DNA from 4 places in the Erwinia sp. 009765445 genome. Region 1 is predicted to be linked to each of the others. Evidence: predicted binding sites of a transcription regulator. Region 1 holds the regulator's gene; each other region holds the start of a gene.
What was found. The regulator PurR, encoded in region 1, represses purine synthesis genes. The targets are predictions, from matches to a motif close to CANGCAAACGTTTGCNTG.
Positions count from the first base shown of each region.

Region 2: a site for PurR is predicted at 1,028-1,045, ahead of purL (phosphoribosylformylglycinamidine synthase). Genes of this name have one in related genera too.
Region 3: a site for PurR is predicted at 1,568-1,585, ahead of serA (phosphoglycerate dehydrogenase). Genes of this name have one in related genera too.
Region 4: a site for PurR is predicted at 1,197-1,214, ahead of AC3Y5R_RS10520 (7-cyano-7-deazaguanine/7-aminomethyl-7-deazaguanine transporter). Genes of this name have one in related genera too.

Region 1 covers NZ_JBYUWC010000010.1:74,671-77,784, forward strand. The annotation lists gene AC3Y5R_RS12745 (C40 family peptidase) at 1-389, shown strand, start outside; gene cydH (cytochrome bd-I oxidase subunit CydH) at 438-527, opposite strand; gene purR (HTH-type transcriptional repressor PurR) at 821-1,846, shown strand; gene punR (DNA-binding transcriptional activator PunR) at 1,919-2,830, opposite strand; gene punC (purine nucleoside transporter PunC) at 2,942-3,114, shown strand, end outside.
Region 2 covers NZ_JBYUWC010000016.1:32,521-35,634, forward strand. The annotation lists gene mltF (membrane-bound lytic murein transglycosylase MltF) at 1-863, opposite strand, end outside; gene purL (phosphoribosylformylglycinamidine synthase) at 1,132-3,114, shown strand, end outside.
Region 3 covers NZ_JBYUWC010000004.1:142,272-145,385, forward strand. The annotation lists gene AC3Y5R_RS05510 (LysR family transcriptional regulator ArgP) at 1-532, opposite strand, end outside; gene rpiA (ribose-5-phosphate isomerase RpiA) at 726-1,385, shown strand; gene serA (phosphoglycerate dehydrogenase) at 1,668-2,903, shown strand.
Region 4 covers NZ_JBYUWC010000008.1:91,493-94,606, reverse strand. The annotation lists gene AC3Y5R_RS10530 (zinc/cadmium/mercury/lead-transporting ATPase) at 1-815, shown strand, start outside; gene tusA (sulfurtransferase TusA) at 812-1,057, opposite strand; gene AC3Y5R_RS10520 (7-cyano-7-deazaguanine/7-aminomethyl-7-deazaguanine transporter) at 1,325-1,990, shown strand; gene AC3Y5R_RS10515 (DcrB family lipoprotein) at 2,088-2,645, shown strand; gene iolD (3D-(3,5/4)-trihydroxycyclohexane-1,2-dione acylhydrolase (decyclizing)) at 2,758-3,114, opposite strand, start outside.

The sequences.
Region 1 (3,114 bases):
CGGCGATGAACAAACTGATGGGGCAGTTGGGTAAGCCGTACCAGTGGGGTGGCACCTCACCAGAAACCGGTTTCGACTGCAGCGGCCTGGTCTGGTATGCCTATAAAGACCTGGTGAAGTTTAAAATCCCCCGCACTGCCAATGAAATGTATCACCTGCGCGATGCGGCTAATATCAAACGTGGCGAGCTGGAAAAAGGCGATCTGGTGTTTTTCCGCATCAATGGTCGCGGCACAGCTGACCACGTTGGCGTGTATCTGGGCAATGGTAAATTCATTCAGTCACCGCGCACCGGCAAGGATATTCAGGTTAGTGCTCTGAGCGATGATTACTGGCAGCGCCACTATATTGGTGCCCGCAGGATGATGACGCCGAAAACGATTCGCTAACAGGTCGGCAGAAGAGACGGGGCCGTTCTGATGAGCGGCCCGTAAGGCTTAGTGCATTACTGCGGTAAAACTGAAAGCGACAATCATCAGCAAAGCGCAAACGGTTGTCAGTATTGAAAACTTCAGATCGGTATCCATCACGACTCCTTAATACCCTTACAGTTTATAACGTCATCGATTTTCCCATACTTGTCGGTAAAAATCTCGTTTTCTGTGCTCAGGCTTGTTAGAATTCTTTTTTTCGTTGCGCAACCCCCGGCAGACTGCGTGCCGCGTGCGCAATGACGGGTTGAAATACCCTTTTTTCCTTCCTGACGTCTCCGGAATCCACCGCAAAAAGTGCCCCCAGACGTCCGGTTTTTGCGTATCCAGGCAAACGTTTAACAATATGCTTATCAGTACGTTACGATAAGTGCAGGAGTAGCTAGTTAATGGCAACAATAAAAGATGTGGCCAAACGTGCAGGGGTGTCCACCACCACTGTCTCCCACGTCATCAATAAAACCCGCTTTGTCGCTGAAGAGACGCAGGAAGCCGTATGGGCCGCAATCAAAGAATTGCATTATTCTCCCAGCGCTGTCGCCCGCAGCCTGAAGGTTAACCATACCAAAACCATTGGTCTGCTGGCCACTTCCAGCGAAGCGCCCTATTTTGCCGAGATCATCGAAGCAGTGGAGAACTGCTGCTTTGATCAGGGTTATACCCTGATCCTGGGCAATGCCCATAACGATCTGCAAAAGCAGCAGGCATATCTGTCGATGATGGCGCAAAAGCGCGTCGATGGTCTGCTGGTGATGTGCTCGGAATATCCGGAGCCGCTGATCACTATGCTGGAAAACAATCGCAATATCCCAATGGTGGTAATGGACTGGGGCGAATCACGCGGCGATTTCACCGATACCGTGCTGGATAATGCCTTTGAAGGAGGCTATATGGCGGGCCGCTATCTGATTGACCGCGGTCACCGTGATATCGGGGTGATCCCGGGACAAATGGAACGTAATACTGGCGGTGGCCGCCATGCCGGTTTTCTGAAAGCACTTTCCGAAGCGGGAATTTCAGTTCGAGATGAGTGGCTGGTACAGGGAGATTTCGAACCAGAGTCTGGCTACCGTGCCATGCAGCAGATTCTGTCTCAGAAGCAGCGCCCCACGGCGGTCTTCTGCGGCGGCGATGTGATGGCCATGGGCGCCATCTGCGCGGCGGATGAGATGGGCCTGCGCGTACCGCAGGATATTTCGGTGATCGGTTATGATAACGTGCGCAATGCCCGCTATTTCACCCCGGCGCTGACCACGGTTCACCAGCCTAAACAACAGCTGGGCGAAACTGCCTTTGCAATGCTGCTCGACCGCATTACCAGCAAGCGCGAAGAGCCACAAACCATTGAAGTGCATCCCAACCTGATCGAACGCCGCTCGGTGGCAGACGGTCCGTTTGTCGATTACCGCCGCTAGACGTTAAGGGCGGAATGAATCCCACCCTTACAATCGTGCAGATCTCAGTTGAGGGGAGAATTTATTCGCCCCTCAGGTTTCTTCCCGCAGCCACTCACTGTTCATCGTGCCGGTTTCCCCCAGATACTCCAGCAGCCAGCTCAGTGCTGGTGAAGCCTGCTGCTCCGCCCAGCTGACGCAGCATGGGCTGTCCGGAAATACTGACTCAAGCGCCAGCTCAACCAGTTCCCCGTTCTGCAAAAATGGCCGGGCAAAATGCCCCGGTACCATTCCAACACACAGCCCGGCCAGCAGACAGTCAAACGCACTTTCCCAGTCCGGCACCACCAGCCTGCGCTGATTATCCAGCGTCCACGTAGTCCGTTTGGGTAAAGCACGGGAGGTATCTTCCAGCACCAGTGAGGGCCAATCGCCAATCTCCTCATCGCTGACCTCCCCCTCCAGCTGAGCAAGTGGATGATCGGCCTTCACCACACAGCGCCAGTTCAGCATCCCCATATCGCGGAAGGCGAAGCGCCCCCCCACCGGGATAGCCTGGGTTGCGCCGATTGCCACATCCACCCGCCCGTCGGCCAGTGCGTCCCAGACGCCGTTAAACACTTCCGACGTCAGATGCAGCTCCATATCAGGAAAATGGCGGTAAAAATCCACCACCAGCTGGCGGCTCCTCGCCGGTTTAACAATGCGGTCGACAGCGATATTGATCTGCCCCCGCCAGCCATTAGCGACCTGCTGACACTGACGCCGGGTGGAAAGCATTTTTTTGATAACACTACGCCCTTCCTGACTAAAAAGCCGTCCGGCATCCGTCAGCACCACATCGCGGTGACGCCGCTCAAACAGAGGAACAGCCAGCCACTCTTCCAGTTGACGGATGGTATAGCTGATAGCAGAAGGCACGCGGTGCAGCTCTGCCGCCGCCGCCGTGAAACTCCCGGTGCGCGCCACGGCATCGACCACTTCAAGGGAATGTTCTGACCACATAATTTGCCTGCAATTTTTTTGAACGCAACCTGCAAATATTACCGTTTCACAAGCGCTTTGCCACTCAATTACACTGCGCAGCGTTTCATTCACCTGATAAAGAGCAACAGAATGCCATCTAAAGGATTTATTATTTACCTCGCGCTGCTCAGCGTTGCAGGTTTTCTCGCCACTGATATGTACCTGCCAGCTTTTGGTGTTATGCAGCAAGATTTGCTGACTGAAGCTGGAGCAATCAGTGCCAGTCTGAGTCTGTTCCTGGCCGGATTTGCCAGCGCCCAGTT
Region 2 (3,114 bases), on a different contig from region 1:
GGCAGCGTTCCGTCGATAGCGCGCAGGAAAGTGCTGGTATCCACATAGTCAAATGTGCCGACGTGGCCGAGGTATTTCTCATCCAGCCGCGCCATCGCCCCTTCTTCGCCCATCTGGTTGAAATAATCCAGCATCGCGGCATCAAGGCTGTCATCCTGATCGCGCGGCATATACCAGGTCACCGGCTCTTCTTCGGTGATATCGAACGCCACGGCCAGCTGCGGATGAATGCGCTGCAGCAGAGCAATCGACACTGAATCACCCACCGTATAGTCGAGCTTGCCGTCCGCCACTGCTTCCAGCAGGGTAGTGGGACTTTGGTCTGTAGAGATTGCCCAGTCGAGATCGGGATACTGATTCTGCTTCATGTTGCGCAGCGTCGAAAGATAGGCCGAATCCGACGCAACGGTCAGCCGACCTTTCAGCGAGCCGAGGTTTTGCGGACGGGGCTTGCCCATCCGGTACACCAGCTGCTGCGAGACGGAGTAGTAAGTTGGCCCGGTGCGAAAGCGTGACAGACGATCGCTGTTGTAAATTAATCCGGCCGTCAGCACGTCAGCTTTGTCATCTTCCAGATCGTCAAACAAATCGCTCAGGTTCTGACGGACAGTAATTTGCAGTTTGACGCCCAGATAACTGGCGAAGCGCTTCGCCAGCTCATAATCCATTCCGGCCGGGGCTTTGTTCACGGTGTAGTAAGTCAACGGAGAGTTCAGCGTGCTCACACGCAGCACTCCCCGTGATTTTATCTGTTCTATCCGATCCTGCGTTCCGCCGTACCATGGGATCGACGGCCACAGCGCCAGCGCGAGCAGCACGGTGACAAGCCCGATAAACAGATAATTAATTTTAAGGCGTTTCAAATAGTTATCTCTCGATTGCTCTCAGGTCTCTGTCTGTACCGGCAGTATTCGTTGTCTATAATGGTTCCTGAGCGTGGGGCATTTTGCGCAACTCAGGTGTCCTGCGCAACTGAATTCATCCGGTATTGTGCGATTTTCAGCCAATTCCCTGGCCCGAAAAAAGCTGCGCAAACGGTTTCGTAACGTGCGGGGATTCTCTATAATACCGCCCGTTTTCCCTGTTGCGCCCCAAAGAAGCGTCGCCCGGCGCTCTGACGAGAGATCTTTGATGATGGAAATTCTGCGTGGTTCGCCCGCTCTGTCGGCATTTCGTATTACTAAATTGCTGGCCCGCTTTCAGGACGCTCACCTGCCGGTGAGCGACATTTACGCTGAGTACGTCCATTTTGCCGATGTCAGCGCACCACTTGCAGCTGATGAAAAAGCCCGTTTACAGCGTCTGCTGAAATACGGTCCCTCTCTCGCCGAACACGCCCCGGAAGGTCGCCTGATTCTGGTGACGCCTCGCCCGGGTACGATTTCTCCGTGGTCATCCAAGGCTACTGATATTGCCCATAACTGCGATCTGCCTCAGGTTCTGCGCCTTGAGCGCGGTCTGGCTTTCTATGTTAAAGCGCCACAGTTAACTGAAGCCCAGTGGTCACAGCTGGCCTCTCTGCTGCACGATCGCATGATGGAAGTGGTGCTCAGCGAGCTGTCACAAGCAGAACAACTGTTTGCTCATCACCAGCCTGCGCCACTGCAGAGCGTGGACGTGCTGGGTGAGGGCCGTTCCGCACTGGAGCAGGCTAACCGCAAGCTGGGTCTGGCGCTGGCAGATGATGAAATCGACTACCTGCTGGCGGCCTTTGAAAAGCTCGGGCGTAATCCTAACGACATTGAACTGTACATGTTTGCTCAGGCTAACTCTGAGCACTGTCGCCACAAGATCTTCAACGCCGACTGGGTGATTGACGGCAAGCAACAGCCGAAGTCGCTGTTCAAAATGATCAAAAATACCTTTGAGAAAACCCCGGATCACGTGCTGTCTGCTTACAAAGACAATGCTGCGGTGATGGAAGGGGCTCAGGTAGGCCGTTTTTATGCTGATGCCAACAGCCAGTACGACTTCCATCAGGAAGACGCGCATATTTTAATGAAAGTGGAGACGCACAACCACCCGACGGCGATCTCGCCATGGCCGGGTGCGGCTACCGGTTCCGGTGGTGAAATCCGTGATGAAGGGGCAACCGGCCGTGGCGCCAAGCCGAAGGCTGGCCTGGTGGGCTTTTCCGTTTCAAACCTGCGCATTCCTGGCTTCGAACAGCCGTGGGAAGAAGATTTCGGCAAGCCGGATCGCATTGTCACCGCGCTGGATATCATGACCGAAGGCCCATTGGGTGGCGCTGCGTTTAACAATGAATTTGGTCGCCCGGCCCTGAACGGCTACTTCCGTACCTACGAAGAGCAGGTCAACAGCCACAACGGCGTTGAGCTGCGCGGTTACCACAAGCCAATCATGCTGGCGGGTGGCATCGGAAATATCCGTGCTGACCACGTGCAGAAAGGTGAGATTACCGTTGGCGCGAAGCTGATCGTGCTGGGTGGCCCGGCGATGAATATCGGCCTGGGCGGTGGGGCGGCTTCTTCCATGGCTTCCGGCCAGTCTGATGCCGATCTGGATTTCGCTTCCGTACAGCGTGATAACCCGGAGATGGAACGCCGTTGTCAGGAAGTGATTGACCGCTGCTGGCAGCTGGGCGAACACAACCCGATTCTGTTTATCCATGATGTGGGAGCTGGCGGCCTTTCCAACGCTATGCCAGAGCTGGTCAGCGATGGTGAGCGTGGCGGTCGTTTCAACCTGCGTGACATCCTGAGCGATGAACCCGGCATGAGCCCGCTGGAAGTCTGGTGTAACGAATCACAGGAGCGTTACGTTCTGGCAGTTGCACCTGAGAAGCTGGCTGAGTTCGATGCGCTGTGTCAGCGTGAACGTGCGCCTTATGCGGTGATTGGTGAAGCTACCGAAGAGATGCACCTGTCGCTGTCAGACAGCCACTTTGATAACAAACCTATTGATATGCCGCTGGACGTTTTACTGGGCAAGACCCCGAAAATGACCCGCGACGTGACCACGCTGAAGGCCACGGGCGAACCGTTGGTTCGTGAAACCATTACCGTGGCAGATGCTGTTAAACGCATTCTGCACCTGCCAGCCGTGGCGGAAAAAACCTTCCTCATCACCATTGGTGACCGCTCTGTGACCGGT
Region 3 (3,114 bases), on a different contig from region 1:
GGAAATAGCGTGCGGCAAACTCTTTCGAACCAACGAACAGGTAATCCAGCGCGCCCAGCTGATCCACCAGGCAACTTGGCAGCGGTTGTGGCTGGATACTGACGGCTCCCACTACCTCACCGCGACGCAGCCTTTCCTGGGTGCGGCTTTCATCTTCCACCTGCAAATTCAGGCGAACCGGCGAATCGGTCAGCACCGTTTTCATCGCGGGCAGTAACCAGGTTGCCAGACTGTCGGCGTTGACCGCCAGCGACAGCAGCAGCGGCGTGGTACCGCCATTTTCATCGCCCAGCCACTCCTCTTCCAGCAGCTCGACCTGATGCAATAAAGCCAGCAGCTTTTGCCCCTGTTCGGTCGGGCGTGGAGGAACGGTTCGCACCAGCAGCGGCTGGCCGAACATGTTTTCCAGCTGCTTGATTCGCTGGGAAACGGCTGACTGGGTAATACAAAGCTTTTGTGCGGCGCGTTCAAAACCGCGCTCGCGGATCACTGCATCCAGCGCCTGAAGCGTTCGATAATCCGGGCGTTTCATTGGTTCGTTTAACTCTCCTCAGGTATGGAAACTGCACTATGCCATATTTTTGTCACTTTGCCCTGCGTAACAGTGTGTTTATCCGGCACGGCTTTGTGGGCTGTGTCTGTAAACGGACAACAAATGCTGCCCTGACGCGGCGGGGTTGTTTATACTAACGCCACACTGTAGCAGCACGGATTGTAAACATACCATGACGCAGGATGAACTGAAAAAGGCCGTTGGCTGGGCCGCGCTGGAATACGTAAAACCGGGCACCATCGTGGGTGTGGGCACCGGCTCGACCGCCGCGCATTTTATTGATGCACTGGGTTCGATCAGACAGCAAATTGACGGGGCGGTCTCCAGTTCTGAGGCCTCAACCCTTAAGTTGAAAAGCCTGGGGATCCCGGTTTTGGATCTTAACGAGGTGGATTCACTGTCGGTCTACGTTGACGGCGCAGATGAAATCAACGGTTTTATGCAGATGATCAAAGGCGGTGGCGCAGCCCTGACCCGCGAGAAAATCATCGCTGCGGTGGCGGATAAATTTGTCTGCATCGCTGACGAGTCCAAGCAGGTTGATGTGCTGGGTAAATTCCCGTTGCCGGTGGAGGTGATCCCGATGGCGCGCAGCTATGTTGCCAGGGAGCTGGTGAAGCTGGGCGGCCTGCCTGAATATCGCCAGAACGTGGTGACTGATAATGGCAATTTCATCCTCGACGTGCACAACTTAAAAATTCTCGACGCGATTGCGCTGGAAAAGGCCATTAATGCCTTACCTGGCGTGGTTACCGTGGGGCTGTTTGCCGCGCGGGCAGCGGATATTGCGCTGATTGGTACCGCCTCCGGCGTGAAGAGCATAGAAAAATGATCTCACTGGCGCCGCTCCGGCGCCGGTTAATTTCTGCAAAAAAACATCTTTTCTTTTCATACCGAAATTCGGTGACTTATGTCACATAAGCTTCACTCACAGGGCGATCCTTCTGACGATATTCACCGTGCCCTGATTATCTGTTGATTTGTGCCTGTCTGCTTCCTGCCCGTGCTGTGATGCAGGCAATCGTTTGTATTGCCGCAGGCGTAATTTTTGATATTTTGACAGAAGGCTGGCTTATGCCAGCCACTTCTGAAGTCTGCTAAATAGGGTCGGGAAATGGCAAAAGTATCACTGGAGAAAGACAAGATTAAGTTCCTGTTGGTGGAAGGCGTACACCAGAAAGCCGTAGATAATCTGCGTGCTTCTGGCTACACCAACATCGAATTTCATAAAGGCGCACTGGACAGCGAAGCTCTGAAAGAGTCGATCCGTGACGCGCACTTTATCGGCATCCGCTCGCGTACTCACCTCACCGAAGAGATTTTTGCCTCGGCTGAGAAGCTGGTCGCCGTGGGCTGTTTCTGTATAGGCACCAACCAGGTCGATCTGAAAGCAGCAGAAAAACGAGGGATCCCGGTATTCAACGCGCCTTTCTCCAACACCCGATCCGTAGCTGAACTGGTCATTGGCGAGCTGTTGCTGATGCTGCGTGGCGTCCCTGCGGCGAATGCTAAAGCACACCGTGGCGTGTGGAATAAACTGGCCGTGGGCTCGTTTGAAGCGCGTGGCAAAAAGCTGGGTATCGTCGGTTACGGCCATATCGGTATGCAGCTGGGCGTGCTCGCTGAAAGCCTGGGCATGCATGTGTTCTTCTATGATATTGAGAACAAGCTGCCGCTGGGGAATGCGACCCAGATCCGTCATCTGTCCGACCTGTTGAATATGAGCGACGTGGTCAGCCTGCACGTGCCGGAAACCCAGTCGACCCAAAACATGATGGGTCCGGAAGAGCTGGCGATGATGAAGCCAGGTTCACTGCTGATTAACGCATCACGCGGGACAGTGGTTGATATTCCGGCGCTGTGCAAAGTGCTGGCCGACAAACATCTGGCTGGTGCCGCAATCGATGTGTTCCCGGAAGAACCGGCAACCAACAGCGATCCGTTCAATTCTCCGCTTTGCGAGTTTGATAACGTGATCCTGACGCCGCACATTGGCGGTTCCACCCAGGAAGCGCAGGAAAACATCGGCAGCGAAGTGGCCGACAAGCTGGCGAAATACTCGGATAACGGCTCGACGCTGTCGGCGGTTAACTTCCCGGAAGTTTCCCTGCCGATGCATGGCGACCAGAGTCGCCTGTTGCACATCCACGAGAATCGCCCTGGCGTGCTGACCGCGATCAACAACATTTTCGCCGGGCAGGGGATCAACATCGCAGCACAGTATCTGCAAACCACCCCCTCAATGGGCTATGTGGTGATCGATATCGATGCGCCGCAGGATGTGGCTAACACGGCTCTGCAGCTGATGAAGGCTATTCCTGGCACCATTCGCGCCCGACTGTTGTACTGAGCAGGGAAATGGCGGGCACCATTGGTGCTCGTCTTCTGTACCAAGCAGAAAACTGCCAGGCACCATTCGAACTCGCCTTTTGTACTAAGCAGAAAACTGCCAGGTACCATTCGTACTGGCTTTTTTATACCTGACAGACAACTTCGGGCTTAACGCGAGGGGAACACAGGCTGTGAATAAAGCGTCTCGCGCCATGGACGGTGCGAGTCGA
Region 4 (3,114 bases), on a different contig from region 1:
CTGCGGCCGTGGAAGGCGGTTCCTCGCATCCTCTGGCTAAGGCAATTGTTGCGCTGGCAGACTCCCGGCAGCTGACAGTGCCTCCAGCCAGTGCTCAGCGAGCGCTGCCTGGTAGCGGCGTTGAAGCGATAGTTAGTGGTCACAAACTTTTAATTAGCGCCCCGGTAAGAGTGCCGGAAAACTGTCTGAGTGCCGGGCAGTCTGCGCAGGTTGAAGAGCTTGAATCAGCCGGGAATACCGTGGTGATCCTGCTGCAGGATGCCCGTCCAGTGGGGCTGATTGGCCTGCGGGATACACTGCGGGCGGGTGCCGTTGAAGCCTTGCGGGAACTGCGGGCGCTGAACGTTCAGGCAGTCATGCTGACAGGAGATAATCCTCGTGCCGCCGCGGCCATTGCCAGCGAGCTGGGGATGGATTACCGCGCAGGCTTGCTGCCCGCAGATAAGGTTGCGGCGATTAGCGAACTGAATCAACAAAACCCGGTAGCAATGGTCGGGGACGGCATCAACGATGCGCCAGCGATGAAAGCCGCCACGGCGGGGATAGCAATGGGCAGCGGCAGCGACGTGGCGCTGGAAACAGCAGATGCAGCGCTGACGCATAACCGCCTGAACGGGCTGGCAACGATGATCCGTCTGTCACGGGCGACTCACGCCAATATCCGGCAGAACATCACGCTGGCTTTAGGGCTGAAGGGAGTGTTTCTGGTAACCACCCTTCTGGGGATCACCGGCCTGTGGCTGGCGGTACTGGCGGATTCCGGTGCCACGGCGTTAGTAACCGCTAACGCCCTGAGACTGCTGCGTAAGCGTTAAAGCCCTTTCTTCAGCAGATAACGGTAAGGCATGGCGTCGATTGCCTGGGCCACCAGCGTATGTTCCATAAAGCGGCAGAAGCCGGGGATGTCGCGGGTGGTTGCCGGGTCATCGGCGATAATTAACAGCGTTTCGCCGTCCTGCATATGGCGCACGGCTTTACGCACCATCATTACCGGCTCCGGGCAGCGCAACCCCTGAGCATCCAGGGTCTGGTCAGGGTTGGCGAACAGATCGCTCATAACATTCTCAACAAGGCAGGAAAACTGCGGCCATTTTACCCGCAGCATCAGTATGTGCAAGCGGTGCCATCCATCAAAGCATTAGCGGGCACTAACCTGACCGTCAACGCTGGCTTTTACTCAGTCAGCGGGCTCCACCGACGATAACGTTTGCGCTAAAATTAACCATTGCATTAGCAGGCTGTTTCGGTAAGATGCCGCGCAATCGCTCAGGCGAGATAAATTTTTTTGGGTTCCCTCACCCCAATATTCAAAAAGGTCACATTGATGATTTCTTTCTCTTCCCGTCAGCGCACGCATGCGTTGATCTGGCTGTCGTTATTTCACGTGCTGGTGATCACCTCCAGTAACTATCTGGTGCAGCTGCCGGTCTCTGTATTTGGACTGCATACCACCTGGGGCGCGTTCAGCTTTCCGTTTATTTTCCTCGCTACCGATTTAACCGTGCGGATTTTTGGCGCGCCGCTGGCCCGTCGCATCATTCTGGCGGTGATGATCCCGGCCCTGGTGATCTCCTATGCAATTTCCGCCCTGTTCTATCAGGGGGAATGGCAGGGATTTGCCGCGCTGGAAAACGTTAACCTGTTTGTCGCCCGTATCGCCTGCGCCAGCTTTATGGCCTATGCGCTGGGACAGATCCTGGATGTGCACGTGTTTAACCGCCTGCGCAAGCTGCCACAGTGGTGGATTGCGCCTGCTTCGGCGATGTTCCTGGGCAATATCAGCGATACGCTGGCCTTCTTCTTTATCGCTTTCTATAAAAGCCCTGATTTGTTTATGGCGCAGAACTGGGTGGAGATCGCCTTGGTGGATTACAGCTTCAAGGTGATTATCTGCATGATTTTCTTCCTGCCAGCCTACGGCGTGCTGCTGAATGCCACCCTGAAGCGCCTGGCGGAAAAATCCAGTCACACTCTGGTGAACTTCGGCTAAGCTGCATTCTGTCACAGAGTGTCGGTTGCTTTTGCCAGCTGAATACTATTTTATGAGTGGCTGTAACAGGCACACGACTAACGTAAAAGGGATCATGATGCGTAACTTACTGAAATATGCCGGTATCGGTTTACTGGTGGTTGGACTGACCGCCTGCGACGGCAAAAATGACAAAGCCGCAGCCGATGACAATGGCGCCAGCAGCAGCCAGAGTAGCCAGAACATGACCCTGATGGACGGCAAGCTGACCTTCTCGCTGCCCGCGGGCATGTCGGATCAGAGTGGCAAACTGGGCACTCAGGCCAATAATATGCACGTCTACGCGGATGCAACCGGACAGAAAGCGATTATCGTCATCGAGGGCAACAGCACCACCGAAGGGCTGGACGTGCTGTCCCAGCGTCTGGAGCAGCAACAGCGCAACCGCGATCCGCAGCTGCAGGTCGTGAGCAATAAATCCGTACAGCTGAAGGGCCAGCAGGTTCAGCAACTGAACACGGTGATCTCTGCCAAGAACCAGTCTTCCTGGTCTTCTGTGGTGCTGGCGAAGGTTGACGGCAAATTGCTGACCCTCCAGATCACGCTGCCAGCGGACAACCAGCAGCAGTCGCAGACTGAAGCGGAAAACATCATCAATAGCATCACGCTGAAATAACCTTTTCGCGGTGAAATATTAAAAGCCCCGGTCGTAACGCCAGGGGCTTTTTTCATCTGGCCGGGACACTGAACAGCTTTCACATACAACCGAAAAGCTGGCGGGATCTGCACTACAGGCCAGCATGCTCGCGAATATACTCCCGCGCTTTTACCGCGTATTCAAAGGGATTGGCCAGCGCCGGATCCTGCTCGGCTTCCACCACCATCCAGCCTTGATAACCTGATTCATCCAGCAGCTTAAAGACTGGCATAAAGTCGATCACTCCGTCACCCGGCACGGTGAAGGTACCTTTTTTCACGCCGTCGAGGAAAGAAAGCCTCTGGCTTTTGACCTGTGTTACCACCTCATCGCGCACATCCTTCAGGTGAACGTGATTGATGCGCGGCAGGTACTTTTGCAGGATCGCCAGCATCTTCGCCTGGCTGCCCTCGGAGTAATAAGCATGGCCGGTATCAAACAGCAGACA